DNA from 3 places in the Streptomyces fractus genome. Region 2 is predicted to be linked to each of the others. Evidence: riboswitches for the same ligand, from Rfam matches in the RefSeq annotation. Region 2 holds a riboswitch; each other region holds the start of a gene.
The links. A riboswitch is a leader RNA that binds a small molecule or an ion and turns the genes downstream of it on or off. The one in region 2 is predicted to bind cobalamin.
Positions count from the first base shown of each region.

Region 1 (4,652 bases), 5.7 Mb from region 2:
CGGGCGTGCAGGACCGCTCGGAGCCCGACTTCGACCGGTTCCGCTCGGAGCTCGCCGACGGGGTGCGCGAGCTCGCCGCCGGGCACGCGCCCGAAGGCCTGCCGAAGCTGCCGCTGACACCGGACCAGGCGAGCCGCGTCGCCGACACGCTGCTCGCCCTCGTACCGGCCGGGGAGCGTGCGGGACTGCGCCCCGAGGTGGAGACGGCGCTCGCGGACGGGGACCTCGGCACCGCGCTCGCCGCCGTCGCCCCGGCCACCGTCACGGACCGCACCCGGGGCGCGGCGGACCAGCTCCGCGCCCTCGCCGACGGCGGCACCTGGGACCTGACCGACACCCTGAAGGCATCCGGCAACGACCTCTCGGGGCTCCGCGAGGTGCACCCGTACACGGCGGTCGGCCTCGGGGTGCTCGAAGTCGTCGCGGCGGGGCTGCTGTTGCTGTCCCTCACGGCGCTGTGGCTGCTCGGTCCGCAGCAGCCGGGGCGCCGCCTCGTCCTGCTCGGGATGCCGCTCGCGGCGGGCGGAGTGCTCACCGCGCTGGCCGCGTGGGTGACGCGCCTGGTCACCGACGGCCGGCTCGTCGCGCCTCCCGACTCGTGGCCGCCGAGCCTGACCCGTCTCGTCGACGACGTGCAGCGCGCCGCCGTCGGCCACCTCACCGGCACCGTGCTGTGGGTCGCGCTCGTCCCCGTGCTCGCCGGGGCCCTGCTTGCCGGGGTCGGCCTGCTCGCCCGCTCGGAGCTGGCGGGCCGGGTCCCGCGGGTGGCGCGGGAGCGGCTCGGGTCGCCGCGGCGGGCGGTGGGCCTGGGCTTCGGGGCGGCGTGCCTGGCGGTCGCGGGGATGGTGCTGATGCCGCTGGCCGCCTCCCCCGCGGCGGCCCGCGAGTGCGAGGGCAGCACCGAACTGTGCGACCGCCCCTACGACGAGGTCGCGTATCTGACCTCGCACAACGCGATGTCGACGACCGCCGACCACTTCATCGGGCCGCTCCAGGACCCGCGTATCAGCACGCAGTTGGACCACGGGGTGCGCGCGCTGCAACTGGACACCTACCGCTGGGAGACGCCCGAGCAGATCACCGGGCGCCTGGACGGCTCCGACTTCACGGCCGAGCAGCGGGCCCTGGTGACGTCCGCGGTCAACCGGATCAATCCGCCGCGCGAAGGGCTGTGGCTGTGCCATTCGGTGTGCCGGGCCGGGGCGATCGCCCTGGTGCCGGCGCTGCGCGAGATCGGCGACTGGATGAAGGACCACCCCCATGAGGTGGTCACCCTGATCGTCCAGGACGCGATCTCCGGCGAGGACACCCAAAAGGCCTTCCAGCAGGCCGGGTTGGAGAAGCTGGTGCGACGGCCGGACGCCGATCCGGCGATGCCCTGGCCGACGCTCGGCGAGATGATCGACAGCGGCCGGCGCCTGGTCGTCTTCGCCGAGAAGGCGGACGGCCCGGCCCCCTGGTACCGCAACTTCTACCGCTACGGCATGGAGACGCCGTTCACGTTCCGCTCCCCGGACCAGATGAGCTGCGTCCCCCACCGCGGCGGCGACGACAAGCGGCTGTTCCTCCTGAACCACTTCATCACCAACAACGGCGGCAGCCGCATCGACGCGGGCACCGTCAACGCCCGCCGCTACGTCCTGGACCGGGCGCACCGCTGCGAACGGGCGCGCGGCAGGCCGGTGAACTTCGTCGCCGTGGACTACGCGACGATCGGGGACGCGCAGGGGGCCGTGGACGCGCTCAACAACGAGCGGTGACGTGCTGCCGGGCGCGGAGCGCGCCTGCGTGTTACGCGAGTCGAACACACCGGAACGGCTGCCGAAACAGGGGGCCGGTAGTTGTCGGCCGAGACCGTCCGCCCCACCGCAGGGAGTCGCCGTGATCGACCGCAGCGAAGCAACCCGTCGTGCCCTGGCCGCCAAGGAGTCCGCCGGGCTGACCTTCGAGAAGATCGCCGAGGCCGTCGGCGCGCACGAGGTGTGGACGGCGTCCGCACTCCTTGGCCAGAACACCATGACCCGCGACCAGGCGGCACGCGCCGGGGCGTTGCTCTCGCTGGACGAGGAGACGGTGGCCGCGCTGTCCCGGGATGCCTCGCGCGGATCGCTGGACGCCCCGGTCCCCACCGACCCGTTGATCTACCGCTTCTACGAGATCGTGCAGGTGTACGGCACCACGCTGAAGGGAGTCATCGAGGAGAAGTTCGGATCCGGGATCATGTCGGCGATCGACTTCTCGATGGACATCGCGCGCAGGGAGGACCCGAAGGGCGACCGCGTGGTCGTCACGCTGGACGGCAAGTTCCTGCCGTACCGGACCTGGTGAGCCGCGAGGTCAGCGCGGCGCGGGGGCGGTGAGGGTGTCCCAGAGGAGGTCCTCTCCCGAGGCGACGGCCAGCCGCCCCAGGGCGGCGTCCCTCGGCTCGGACGCGTCCGCGCGGTAGGTGTCGCGGGTGTGGTTCAGTGCGGCCTCGGTCTGGAGGAGGTGGACGCGCATGGTGGCGAGGCGGGCGCAGATGCGGGCGGGGGACGGTATGCCGGGCGGCGGCGCGGTCACCGGCGCCGCGGTCAGGTCGACGGCCTCGTACGGGTGTCGCACAGGGCGGGTCGGGACGGGTGGCGGGTGACGCCCGGGCCGGTGAGGTCGATGGTCCACGGGCCCGCGCCGGCCTCGTCTCCGGGACCAGGAGCAGGGTGTGCGCGCCGGACGCCCAGGGAACGGCGGGCAGTTGGGCGGTGACGGTGCCGTCGTCGACCGGTCCTGCGGCGTCCGTGGGGAGGAAGGCGATGGTGGGCGCCCCAGCGGGGAGTGGGCCGCCGGACGCGAGGCACCAGTCGGCGGTGGCGTACTCGGCGACCGGGGTGGTGACGGCATGCGAGGCGAGGGCGCGGGTCAGGGCGAGGAGGTCGTCGAGGGTGCCGCCAGAGCCGCCCGCCGGTTCGGGGACTCACCGCCATGGCCCGCCTCAACTCGGATTTCCACTTCCGCATGTTCACCGCGTCGGGCCTGGACCTCGTCGTCGCCGAACCGCGCCGCGTCTGGCGGCTGAGCGACGGCTACCGAGCCTGTCTCCTGCACGACCCGATGTCACAGAAGCGGATCGTCGACGAGCACGCGGAGATGGTCGAGGCGCTCCGCGTCCGGGACCACGAACGCCTCGTCTCCCTGATGGACCACCACAGGGACGGAACCCGGCCCCAACTGGAGTCGGTCCTCACGTGATAGTTTCGCCGAGCCAGTCGTACCTTTGTGTGTTTTTCTACGCACACGGGTCAGGGAATCCGGTGCGAACCCGGAACTGACGCGCAGCGGTGAGGGTGACGGGCGGAGCCACTGCCACTGGGCCGGTACATCGGCCCGGGAAGGCGCTTCGCGCGGACGACCCCGAGTCCGAAGACCTGCTGGCGGCCTCCAGTGCCGCGTGGCGTGGGGGCGGACCGTAGGCCGGCTCCGCGTATGAGCCCTGGACGCGAAGGAACCTCCGTGCTGTTCGCACGTCAACTCCGCCGATGCGCCCCGCTGTTGGCGGGCGCCCTGCTGCTCACCGGGTGCGGCACGACCGCCGCCACCGAGGACAGCGCCGACAAGCGCGGCGGTGTCACGCTCGACAACTGCGGCGAGAAGGTGCGGGTCGAGCACACCCCGCGCCGCGCCGTCGCCCTCGACCAGGGCTCCGCCGAGATCATGCTGTCGCTCGGCCTCGAGGACCGGATGGCGGGCACCGGCACCTGGACCGACCCGGTCCCCAAGAATTTGGCGAAGGCCAACGCGAAGGTGCCGCGTCTTGCCGACCGCTACCCGTCGTTCGAGAAGGTCCTCGGCACCGAACCGGACTTCGCCGCGGCCTCGTTCACGTACACCCTCGGCAAGGGTGGCGTGGCGCCACGCGAGGAGTTCGAGAAGCTCGGCGTGCCCACCTACCTCTCCCCCAGTGACTGCGCCGGCAAGGACAACGGCGGGGACGGGGACGGCGTGCGGACCGAGCCCCTGGGGCTCGACGTCGTGTACGGCGAGATCCGCGACCTGGCGCGCGTCTTCGACGTGGAGGAGCGCGGCGAGAAGCTGATCGACCAGCTCAAGTCCAGGGTCCGCAAGGCCACTTCAGGGATCGACGCGCACGGCGTGGACGTCCTGTACTGGTTCGCCAACTCCGACTCGCCCTACATGGCGGGTTGTTGCGGCGCTCCGGGCGTCGTCACCAAGGAGCTCGGGGCGCGCAATGTCTTCGACGACACGCGTGCGGAGTGGCCGCAGGTCAACTGGGAGACGGTCGCGGACCGCGATCCGGACGTGCTGGTCATCGGCGATCTGACGCGCCGCTCGCAGTCCGCGGAGTCGGCCGCGCAGAAGATCGGGTTCCTGGAGTCGAACCCGGTCACGAAGCACATGACCGCCGTGAAGAAGAAGCGGTACGTGCGGCTGAGCGGGCAGGCCATGAACCCGACCATCCGGACGGTCGACGGTGTGGAGCGGGTGGCCGCGGGGCTGCGCGAGTTCGGACTCGCGCGGTGACGGCTCGCACGGTCTCTGGGCAAGCGGTGGCGGCGGGGCACCCGAAGACCCCCTCCCGGATGTCCGTTCGCGCGACGCTCGCCTGGGCGGCCGGTGTCGCCGTGCTGTGCGCCTCCGTGGCCTTCGCGATCACCCTC
Region 1 is NZ_JBMYHI010000002.1:9,212,167-9,216,818, reverse strand. It holds gene ACP4E5_RS44010 (phosphoinositide-specific phospholipase C-related protein) at 1-1,760, shown strand, start outside; gene cynS (cyanase) at 1,882-2,328, shown strand; gene ACP4E5_RS44000 (hypothetical protein) at 2,338-2,601, opposite strand; gene ACP4E5_RS43995 (FCD domain-containing protein) at 2,959-3,225, shown strand; cobalamin riboswitch at 3,234-3,423, shown strand; gene ACP4E5_RS43990 (ABC transporter substrate-binding protein) at 3,460-4,515, shown strand; gene ACP4E5_RS43985 (FecCD family ABC transporter permease) at 4,575-4,652, shown strand, end outside.
Region 1: it holds a riboswitch for cobalamin, as region 2 does, so the genes downstream of both, ACP4E5_RS43990 (ABC transporter substrate-binding protein) here and ACP4E5_RS17565 (ribonucleoside-diphosphate reductase subunit alpha) in region 2, are expected to answer to the same signal.

Region 2 (4,652 bases):
GAATGACGCCTCGCTGGACGAATGGGGCCTGGGCGGCCGCTCGTTCGGCACCTGGATCACCTGGTTCCTGCTCGGCGGCGACCTCTACACCGCGTACACCTTCGTGGCCGTCCCCGCGGCGATCTACGCGGCCGGCGCCTCCGGCTTCTTCGCGGTGCCGTACACGATCCTCGTGTACCCGCTGATCTTCACGTTCCTGCCCCGCCTGTGGTCGGTCTCGCACAAGCACGGGTACGTGACGACCTCGGACTTCGTGCGCGGCCGCTTCGGCTCCAAGGGCCTCTCGCTCGCGATCGCGATCACCGGCATCCTCGCCACGATGCCCTACATCGCGCTCCAACTGGTCGGCATCCAGGCCGTGTTGGACGTGATGGGCGTCGGCGGCGGCGACGACACCAACTGGTTCGTCAAGGACCTGCCGCTGCTGATCGCCTTCGCCGTGCTGGCCGCGTACACGTACTCCTCGGGCCTGCGGGCCCCGGCGCTGATCGCGTTCGTCAAGGACGGCCTGATCTACCTCGTGATCGCGGTCGCCATCATCTACATCCCGATCAAGCTGGGCGGCTTCGAGCACATCTTCGCCGCGGCGAGCGACAAGTTCGACGCGGCCAACAAGGCGGCGGGCAAACCGGTCGCCGGGCTCGCTCCGGGCTCATCGGGTACGTGGACGTACGCGACGCTCGCCATCGGCTCCGCCCTGGCGCTGTTCATGTACCCGCACTCGATCACGGCGACGCTCTCCTCCAAGAGCCGCAACGTGATCCGCCGCAACACCACGATCCTGCCGCTGTACTCGCTGATGCTGGGCCTGCTCGCGCTGCTCGGGTTCATGGCGATCGCGGCCGGGATCAAGGTGCAGAACGGGCAGTTGGCGATTCCGCAGCTGTTCGAGGACATGTTCCCCGACTGGTTCACGGGCGTCGCGTTCGCCGCCATCGGCATCGGCGCGCTGGTCCCGGCGGCCATCATGTCCATCGCCGCCGCGAACCTGTTCACGCGCAACATCTACAAGGACTTCATCAAGCCGGACGCGACGCCCGCGCAGGAGACCAAGGTCTCCAAGCTGGTGTCGCTGCTCGTGAAGGTGGGCGCGCTGGCCTTCGTCCTCACCATGGACAAGACCGTCGCCATCAACTTCCAGCTGCTCGGCGGCATCTGGATCCTGCAGACCTTCCCGGCCCTCGTCGGCGGCCTGTTCACGCGCTGGTTCCACCGCTGGGCGCTGCTCGCCGGCTGGGCGGTCGGCATGGTGTACGGCACGCTCGCCGCGTGGGGCGTCGCGTCGCCGACGCAGAAGCACTTCGGCGGCTCGTCGGCGGAGATCCCCGGCATCGGTGAGATCGGCTACATCGGCTTCACGGCGTTCGTCCTCAACGTCGTCGTCACCGTCGTCCTGACCTTCGTCCTGAAGGCGGTCAAGGCCCCGGACGGCGTCGACGAGACGACCCGCGAGGACTACACGGCCGACGCGGGCGACAAGGGCGTCCAGGTCGACCTGCCGATCACGGCGGGCGCCGGCCACTAGTCGAGCCGTACACGCGCGTGTCGGGCCCCTCCCCCGCGGAGGGGCCCGACGCATTTTCCGGAAAGCGTTGCGACCAGGGCCGGGGGTCGCGTAACCATGGCGTCGTGATCAGAACAGTGCGCCCCGATGAGTACGCCGCGCTCGGCGAGTTGAGCGCCCGCGCCTATCTCGGCAGCGGCCTCCTCGCGTTCGGCGAGGACGACTGGTACGCCGCCGAACTGCGCGACGTCGAGAAACGCGCGCGGCAGGCCGAGGTGCTCGTCGCCGAGGACCCGGAAGGCCGGGTCCTCGGCGGCGTCACCTACGTCTCCTCGCACGACCACCCGTACGCGGAGCTGGCGCGCCCCTCGGAGGCCGAGTTCCGGATGCTGGCCGTCGCCGTCGAGGCACGCGGGCAGGGCGTCGGCGAGGCGCTCGTGCGGGCCGTGATCGACCGGGCCCGCGCGGCCGGCAAGACCGCGGTCGTGCTCTGCACCCAGCCGCTCGCGACCGCCTCGCACCGCCTCTACGAACGCCTCGGCTTCACCCGGATCCCGGACCGCGACTGGGCCCCGATCCCGGAAGTGACGCTGCGCGCGTACGAGTTGAAGCTGGCGGCCGACTGAGGGATTGGGCGCGGGAAAGGAACACCGACACAACATATGGGGCTGCCACGAGGACCCGACACAACATGTATGCTCGCTCTCGCTGTCACCACAGGGGAATCCGGTGCGAATCCGGAACTGTCCCGCAACGGTGTGCGTAGGCGTACAAAAGCGCTCACGCGAGTCCGATGACCTGTCGACGGCACGCCCGAGCCGACCGGCCCGGGCGTCGACGACGTCCGGGCCTCGCGGAAAGGGCCGGTGGACGAGGGCCCGCGTTTGCGCGCCCGCGCTGCCACCTCCTCCCCGCAGGCCTCGAGCCGAGCGAGGGAGAGCCTCAACGTGACCATCGCGCCCGCCGAACCGGTCTCAGCCACCCCCCAGGACGGCCCGGGTGCAGCCCTGCTGCGCACCCTGACCGAGCTGACCGCCGATCTCCCCGACGCCGACCCCGGCCGGATCGCGGCGGCCGCGCTGCGTGGCCGTTCGGCGCGGGCCGATGAGGCCGAGCTGCGCGATCTCGCCACCGAGGCCGCGGCCGGGCTGATCTCCGAGGACCCCACCTACTCCCGGCTCGCCGCCCGCCTCCTCACCCGCTCCATCACCGCCGAGGCCGCCTCGCAGGGCGTCACGTCCTTCACCGAATCGGTCGCCGTCGGCCACCGCGAGGGCCTGATCGCGGACCGCACGGCCGAGTTCGTACGCGTCCACGCGGCGCGCCTCGACGCGCTCATCGACACCGCCGGCGACGACCGCTTCGGCTACTTCGGCCTGCGCACCCTGCACAGCCGCTACCTGCTGCGCCACCCGATCACCCGGCAGGTCATCGAGACCCCGCAGCACTTCATGCTGCGCGTGGCGGCCGGCCTCGCGGAGGACGACAGCGTCCGCGCCCTGGACGAAGTCGCCTCCCTCTACGGCCTGATGAGCCGCCTCGACTACCTGCCCTCCTCCCCCACCCTCTTCAACTCCGGCACCCGCCACCCCCAGATGTCGAGCTGCTACCTCCTCGACTCCCCGCTCGACGAGCTCGACTCGATCTACGACCGGTACCACCAGGTCGCCCGCCTCTCGAAGCACGCGGGCGGCATCGGCCTCTCGTACTCCCGTGTACGCAGCCGCGGTTCACTGATCCGCGGCACGAACGGGCACTCCAACGGCATCGTCCCGTTCCTGAAGACGCTGGACGCCTCGGTCGCCGCCGTGAACCAGGGCGGTCGCCGCAAGGGCGCCGCGGCGGTCTACCTGGAGACCTGGCACGCCGACATCGAGGAGTTCCTGGAGCTGCGAGACAACACCGGCGAGGACGCGCGCCGCACCCACAACCTGAACCTCGCGCACTGGATCCCCGACGAGTTCATGCGCCGGGTGAACGCCGACGAGCCGTGGTCCCTCTTCTCCCCCGCCGACGTACCCGAGCTGGTCGACCTGTGGGGCGAGGAGTTCGACGCCGCGTACCGCAAGGCCGAGGCCGACGGGAAGGCCCAGCGGACCATCCCCGCCCGCGATCTGTACGGCCGCATGATGCGCACCCTCGCGCAGACCGGCAACGGCTGGCTGACCTTCAAGGACGCCGCCAACCGCACCGCCAACCAGACCGCCGAGCCCGGCCACACCGTCCACTCCTCCAACCTGTGCACGGAGATCCTGGAGGTGACGGACGACGGGGAGACGGCCGTCTGCAACCTGGGTTCCGTGAACCTGGGCGCCTTCGTGTCCGGTGGTGACATCGACTGGGAGCGCCTCGACGAGACGGTCCGTACGGCCGTCACCTTCCTCGACCGCGTCGTCGACATCAACTTCTACCCGACCGACCAGGCCGGCCGCTCCAACGCCAAGTGGCGCCCGGTGGGCCTCGGCGCGATGGGCCTCCAGGACGTCTTCTTCAAGCTGCGCCTGCCGTTCGACTCGGCGGAGGCCCGCGCCCTGTCCACCCGCATCGCGGAGCGCATCATGCTCGCGGCCTACGAGGCGTCGGCCGACCTCGCCGAGCGGAACGGCCCCCTTCCCGCCTGGGAGAAGACCCGTACGGCACGCGGCGTCCTGCACCCCGACCACTACGACGCGACGCTCACCTGGCCGGAGCGGTGGGCCGCCCTGCGGGAACGCATCGCCGACGTCGGCATGCGCAACTCGCTCCTCCTGGCCATCGCGCCCACCGCCACGATCGCCTCCATCGCCGGCGTCTACGAGTGCATCGAGCCGCAGGTCTCCAACCTCTTCAAGCGGGAGACGCTGTCCGGCGAGTTCCTCCAGGTCAACGCCTACCTCGTCGAAGAGCTGAAGAAGCTGGGCGTGTGGGACGCGCAGACCCGCGAGGCGCTGCGCGAATCGAGCGGCTCCGTCCAGGACTTCACGTGGGTCCCGGACGACGTCCGGGCCCTCTACCGCACGGCGTGGGAGCTCCCGCAGCGCGGCCTGATCGACATGGCGGCGGCCCGCACCCCGTTCCTCGACCAGGCCCAGTCCCTGAACCTCTTCATGGAGACGCCCACCATCGGCAAGCTCTCCTCGATGTACGCGTACGCCTGGAAGTCGGGCCT
Region 2 is NZ_JBMYHI010000002.1:3,501,546-3,506,197, forward strand. It holds gene mctP (monocarboxylate uptake permease MctP) at 1-1,525, shown strand, start outside; gene ACP4E5_RS17560 (GNAT family N-acetyltransferase) at 1,630-2,130, shown strand; cobalamin riboswitch at 2,194-2,324, shown strand; gene ACP4E5_RS17565 (ribonucleoside-diphosphate reductase subunit alpha) at 2,452-4,652, shown strand, end outside.

Region 3 (4,652 bases), 3.5 Mb from region 2:
GCGCGACGACGGACTCCCGCACGGCGCCACGCAGGGACACCCGGAGCCCGTCCTCCTCGTCGATCCCGAGCCCGTGCTGGAACGGCAGCACGCCGTAAGTGGCGCGCCCCGTAAGCGACTTGAGCATGTCGAGCCCGGGCTCCAGCAGACTCACATCGCCGCGGAACTTGTTCACGAGATACCCGGCGAGCAGCTCCTGATCCTCGGGAGCGAGCAGCGCGGTCGTCCCGAAGAACGAGGCGAAGACCCCGCCCCGATCGATGTCGCCCACCACGAGCACCGGCAGCCGCGCGGCCCGCGCGAGCCCCATGTTCACGATGTCGGTGCGCCGCAGATTGATCTCGGCGGGCGATCCGGCGCCCTCGCAGATCACGGCGTCATGGGTGGCCCGCAGCTCCTCCAGACACCCGACCACGGTGTCCAACAGGGCGGCCTGACGCCCTCCGTGATACCCCCGCGCACTCAACTCGCCCACGGGCTTGCCCATGAGGACGACCTGGCTGCTCCTGTCGCTGCCCGGCTTGAGCAGGACCGGATTCATCAGCGCGCTCGGCTCCGCCCGCGCGGCCTGCGCCTGCATCGCCTGCGCGCGCCCGATCTCTGCGCCCTCCCTGGTCACGAACGAGTTCAGGGACATGTTCTGCCCCTTGAACGGCGCCACCTTCACGCCCTGCCGCACCAGCCACCGGCAGATCCCCGCGGTGACGACACTCTTCCCGGCGTCGGAGGTGGTCCCCGCGACGAGGAGCCCCCCGCCCGTCATCGACGCCCCCGAGCCAGAACCCGGCCCCGTACCAGTCGCGCACCCACACAGACTCCCAACGCCAACAGAGACACCCGCCGTGACAGCCGCACGGCCCGATCCACATCACGCACCTCGACCGACCGCCCCGCCGCGTTCAGCACCGGCCGGTGCTCGACCCGCCCGCCGTACGCCAAGGTCCCGCCGAGCCGCACCCCGAGCGCCCCCGCGAAGGAGGACTCGACGACACCGGCGTTCGGGCTCGGATGCCGCCCGGCGTCCGCCCGCCACGCGGCGAGCGCCTCGCGGGGCCGGCCACCCGCGACCACGGCGAGAGCGCCGGTCAGCCGCGCCCCCGGCCAGCCGGCCACGTCGTCGAGGCGGGCCGAGGCCCAGCCGAACCGCCGGTACCGCACGGACTTGTGCCCGACCATCGCGTCGAGCGTGTTCACGGCGCGGAACGCGACCAGGCCAGGCACCCCGCCGAGCGCACCCCACACGAGCGCGCCCACGACGGCGTCGGAGGTGTTCTCGGCGACGGACTCGACGGCGCCGCGCGCGACCCCGTCGGCGTCGAGCCCCTGCGGGTCACGGCCGCACAGCCGGGGCAGCAGCTCCCGCGCGCGCTCCACGTCCCCGGCCTCGAGCGCGGCCGCCACGCCACGGGCCTCGCGACCCAGCGAGGTGCCGCCGACGACGGCCCAGGTGGCGGCGGCCGTCAGCGCGACGGAGGCGGCGGGGGAGCGGCGTACGAGACGGGAGGCGACAGCCGCGAGGCCGGCGGCGCCACCGGCACACACGACGGTGTGCAGGGCGCCCGCGCCACGGTGGTCCCGCCACAGCCCACGCTCGACGGCCGCGGCGGCGCGACCGAATCCGGCGACGGGGTGCCCACGGCGCGGATCGCCAAGAAGAAGGTCGACGAGCATTCCGGCGGCGGCACCACACGCGTACACGCGCTCGTGCCGCCAGGCGCCGCGCGGGGCGAACATGGCGGTTAAGTGTCCTCACTCAGGGTGTCCACGCCCTGGTTCGACGAGACCGGCAGCGAGAGTTCCTGGCTCACCCGAGGCCTGTCGGCCGGGGGTTCACAGTGGCGGGACCGCGCCGGATTCGCACCGGCTTCCTCAACTGCTGCCGTATATGGCGGGGGAAGTCCACCACGCTCCGAGTTGGCACGTCAACTTGCTGTTGAGACGTACGAAGGCGGGGTGCGGGACGCCGAACGTCCCGCACCCCGCCTTCGTGAGCCGTGCGCCGTGCCCTGTGCCGGGTCAGGCCACGATCAGATAGATCCCGTAGGCCACGGCCGCCGCGCACAGCGCGAAGCAGACATACGCCCCGGACGTCGCGACCGCCGCCGAGCCACCGTCACGCCCCGCCGACTCCCGCTTGGAGAGTCCCACGATGCCGAGGGTGAACAGGCCGACGAGGGCCACGGTGACCACGAGAGAGACGCCGAAGACGGTGCCGAGGGCCGCCCAGTCGATGTTCATTCCTGCCCTGCTTCCTTCTGAACTACAGCGCTGACTACAGCGTGACGCCGGCGGGGCGCGCGGGGTCGCTCACCGCTCCGGCCTTCGGCTGGGCGGGGATCTTCGCCTCGGACCCGGCCGGCTCGACCGTGCCCGCCGGCGGCGGGGTGACCGAGGCGATCGCGGCCGTCACGACACCCGGAGCCTCCTGCACGGGCTCGGCGTGCGGCTCGTCCGCCGTGACGTTGGTGTGGTCGATGGAGTTGCGGCGCGACAGCTTCCAGATCACCGCGCAGCCGGCCAGGAGCAGCGCGGCGGTGAGGCCGACGCCCCACGGGCCCTGCTTGGTCAGGAACTCGGCGCCCGCGCCCACCAGACCGGCGGCCGGCAGGGTCAGGCCCCACGCGATGAACATCCGGGTGGCGGTCGACCAGCGGACCACGCCGCCCTTGCGGCCGAGGCCCGCGCCCATCACACCGCCGGAGCAGACCTGCGTGGTGGAGAGGGAGAAGCCCAGGTGCGAGGAGGCGAGGATCGCGGTCGCCGCACTGGTCTGCGCCGCGAAGCCCTGCTGCGGGGCGAGTTCGGTGAGGCCCTTGCCCATGGTGCGGATGATGCGCCAGCCGCCGAGGTAGGTGCCGAGGGCGATGGCCATGCCGGCCGAGATGATGACCCACATCGGCGGGTCGGCGTCGGGCGCGATGACGCCGCCGGTGATCAGGGCGAGGGTGATGATGCCCATCGTCTTCTGCGCGTCGTTCGTGCCGTGCGCGAGGGAGACGAGACCCGCGGAGGCGATCTGCCCGGCGCGGTAGCCCTTGGCGGTCGCCCGCTCGTCCGTCTTCTTGCTGATGCGGTACGTGAGGCGGGTGGCCAGCATCGAGGCGATGCCGGCGACGAGCGGCGCGGCCACCGCGGGCAGCAGCACCTTGGTGACGACGGTGCCGCCGTTGACCGAGGACCAGCCCATCGACATGACCGCGGCGCCGATGAGGCCACCGAACAGGGCGTGCGAGGAACTGGACGGCAGGCCGAGCAGCCAGGTCAGCAGATTCCAGAGAATGGCGCCCACCAGCGCCGCGAAGATGACCTCTGTTCTGAGGCCGTCCTCCTTGACGATGCCGCCGGAGATCGTCTTGGCGACTTCGACGGAGAGGAACGCTCCGACGAGGTTCAGCACGGCGGACATGGCCACCGCCGTCTTCGGCTTGAGAGCGCCGGTCGAGATGGTTGTGGCCATCGCGTTGGCGGTGTCGTGGAAACCGTTGGTGAAATCAAAAACCAGCGCGGTAACGATCACGATCGCTAGGAGCAGCGTGATGTGTTCCATTTACCCAGGCTTCGGTTGGACGTCAGTAGTTCTTGGAACGTAAAGAGCCCGAGTGAACGGAAGATGAACTGGGTCGGGCGCCCCGGTGACCCGATCCGGAGGGCCGTCGCTCCGTGCCTTCGGCTACCCCATCGCGAACCGCTTGAGCTGGGTCATCGAACCGTTGAAGAGATTCTGGTCACCCGGCAGCCGGCCCTTCTCCTCGTACTGCCAGAACGTCCAGTAGCTCCAGCCTGCCGGAAGTGCGCCGGCGCGCTCGTCGTACCGGGCGAGCCACAAGGCGTGGTTGGCGGCGAATGCCCTGCTGTCGCCGGTGCACTGCTTCCACCATCGCGCATTGGTGTAGATGACCGGACGGCGCCCGGTGCTGCGCAGGATCTCGTTGCTGAAGGACTGGATCCACGACACCAGCGTCGACTTTCGCAGCCCGTAGCAGGGGTGCTTGCCCTTGCCGTACGGGTTGGACTCGATGTCGAGCGCGGGCGGCAGGGTCCAGCCGTCACGCCGCCAGGCGCCACCGTTGCGCACGAAGTACGAGGCCTGCGCCTTGCCGGAGGACTTCTGCGGCAGCGCGAAGTGGTAGGCGCCGCGCACGATGCCCGCGTTGCGGGCGCCCTTGTACTGCCGGGAGAAGTAGGGGTTGCGGTAATCGGTCGACTCGGTCGCCTTGACGTAGACGAACCGGGCGCCCTTGTTCCTGGCCTTCTGCCAGTTCACGTTCTTCTGGTGCGACGAGACGTCGTGCCCGCGCGGCTTGCCCGCGGCCTGGGCCGGGAGCTCCGCGGCCAGGGTGCCGCCGATGGTCAGTGCGGCGACGGACGCGAGTGCGGCGGCGCGGTGGCGGCGCGGGGACGCTGTGCGGCTGCGAGCCATGATGTACCCCCGAAAGTGACGGCGTGCATGACAAATCCCCAGGGAACTCCCAGAGAGTAGCGGGAGATCATCAATTACCCGGTCAAGGTCAGCCAAATAACGTCAGAGAGTATTCAATCCCCATATGGGGTATTCCGGAGGGTCGGGCTCCGTATCGATCCGCTCCGCACCGATCCGCTCCGGCCGCCGCTCCGCGCGGCTGGCAGGATGCGCGCCATGACACAGCTTCAGG
Region 3 is NZ_JBMYHI010000002.1:7,035,517-7,040,168, forward strand. It holds gene ACP4E5_RS33835 (cobyric acid synthase) at 1-763, opposite strand, end outside; gene ACP4E5_RS33840 (cobalamin biosynthesis protein) at 760-1,734, opposite strand; cobalamin riboswitch at 1,773-1,918, opposite strand; gene ACP4E5_RS33845 (hypothetical protein) at 2,017-2,238, opposite strand; gene ACP4E5_RS33850 (inorganic phosphate transporter) at 2,273-3,547, opposite strand; gene ACP4E5_RS33855 (lysozyme) at 3,671-4,420, opposite strand; gene ACP4E5_RS33860 (class II aldolase/adducin family protein) at 4,637-4,652, shown strand, end outside.
Region 3: it holds a riboswitch for cobalamin, as region 2 does, so the genes downstream of both, ACP4E5_RS33840 (cobalamin biosynthesis protein) here and ACP4E5_RS17565 (ribonucleoside-diphosphate reductase subunit alpha) in region 2, are expected to answer to the same signal.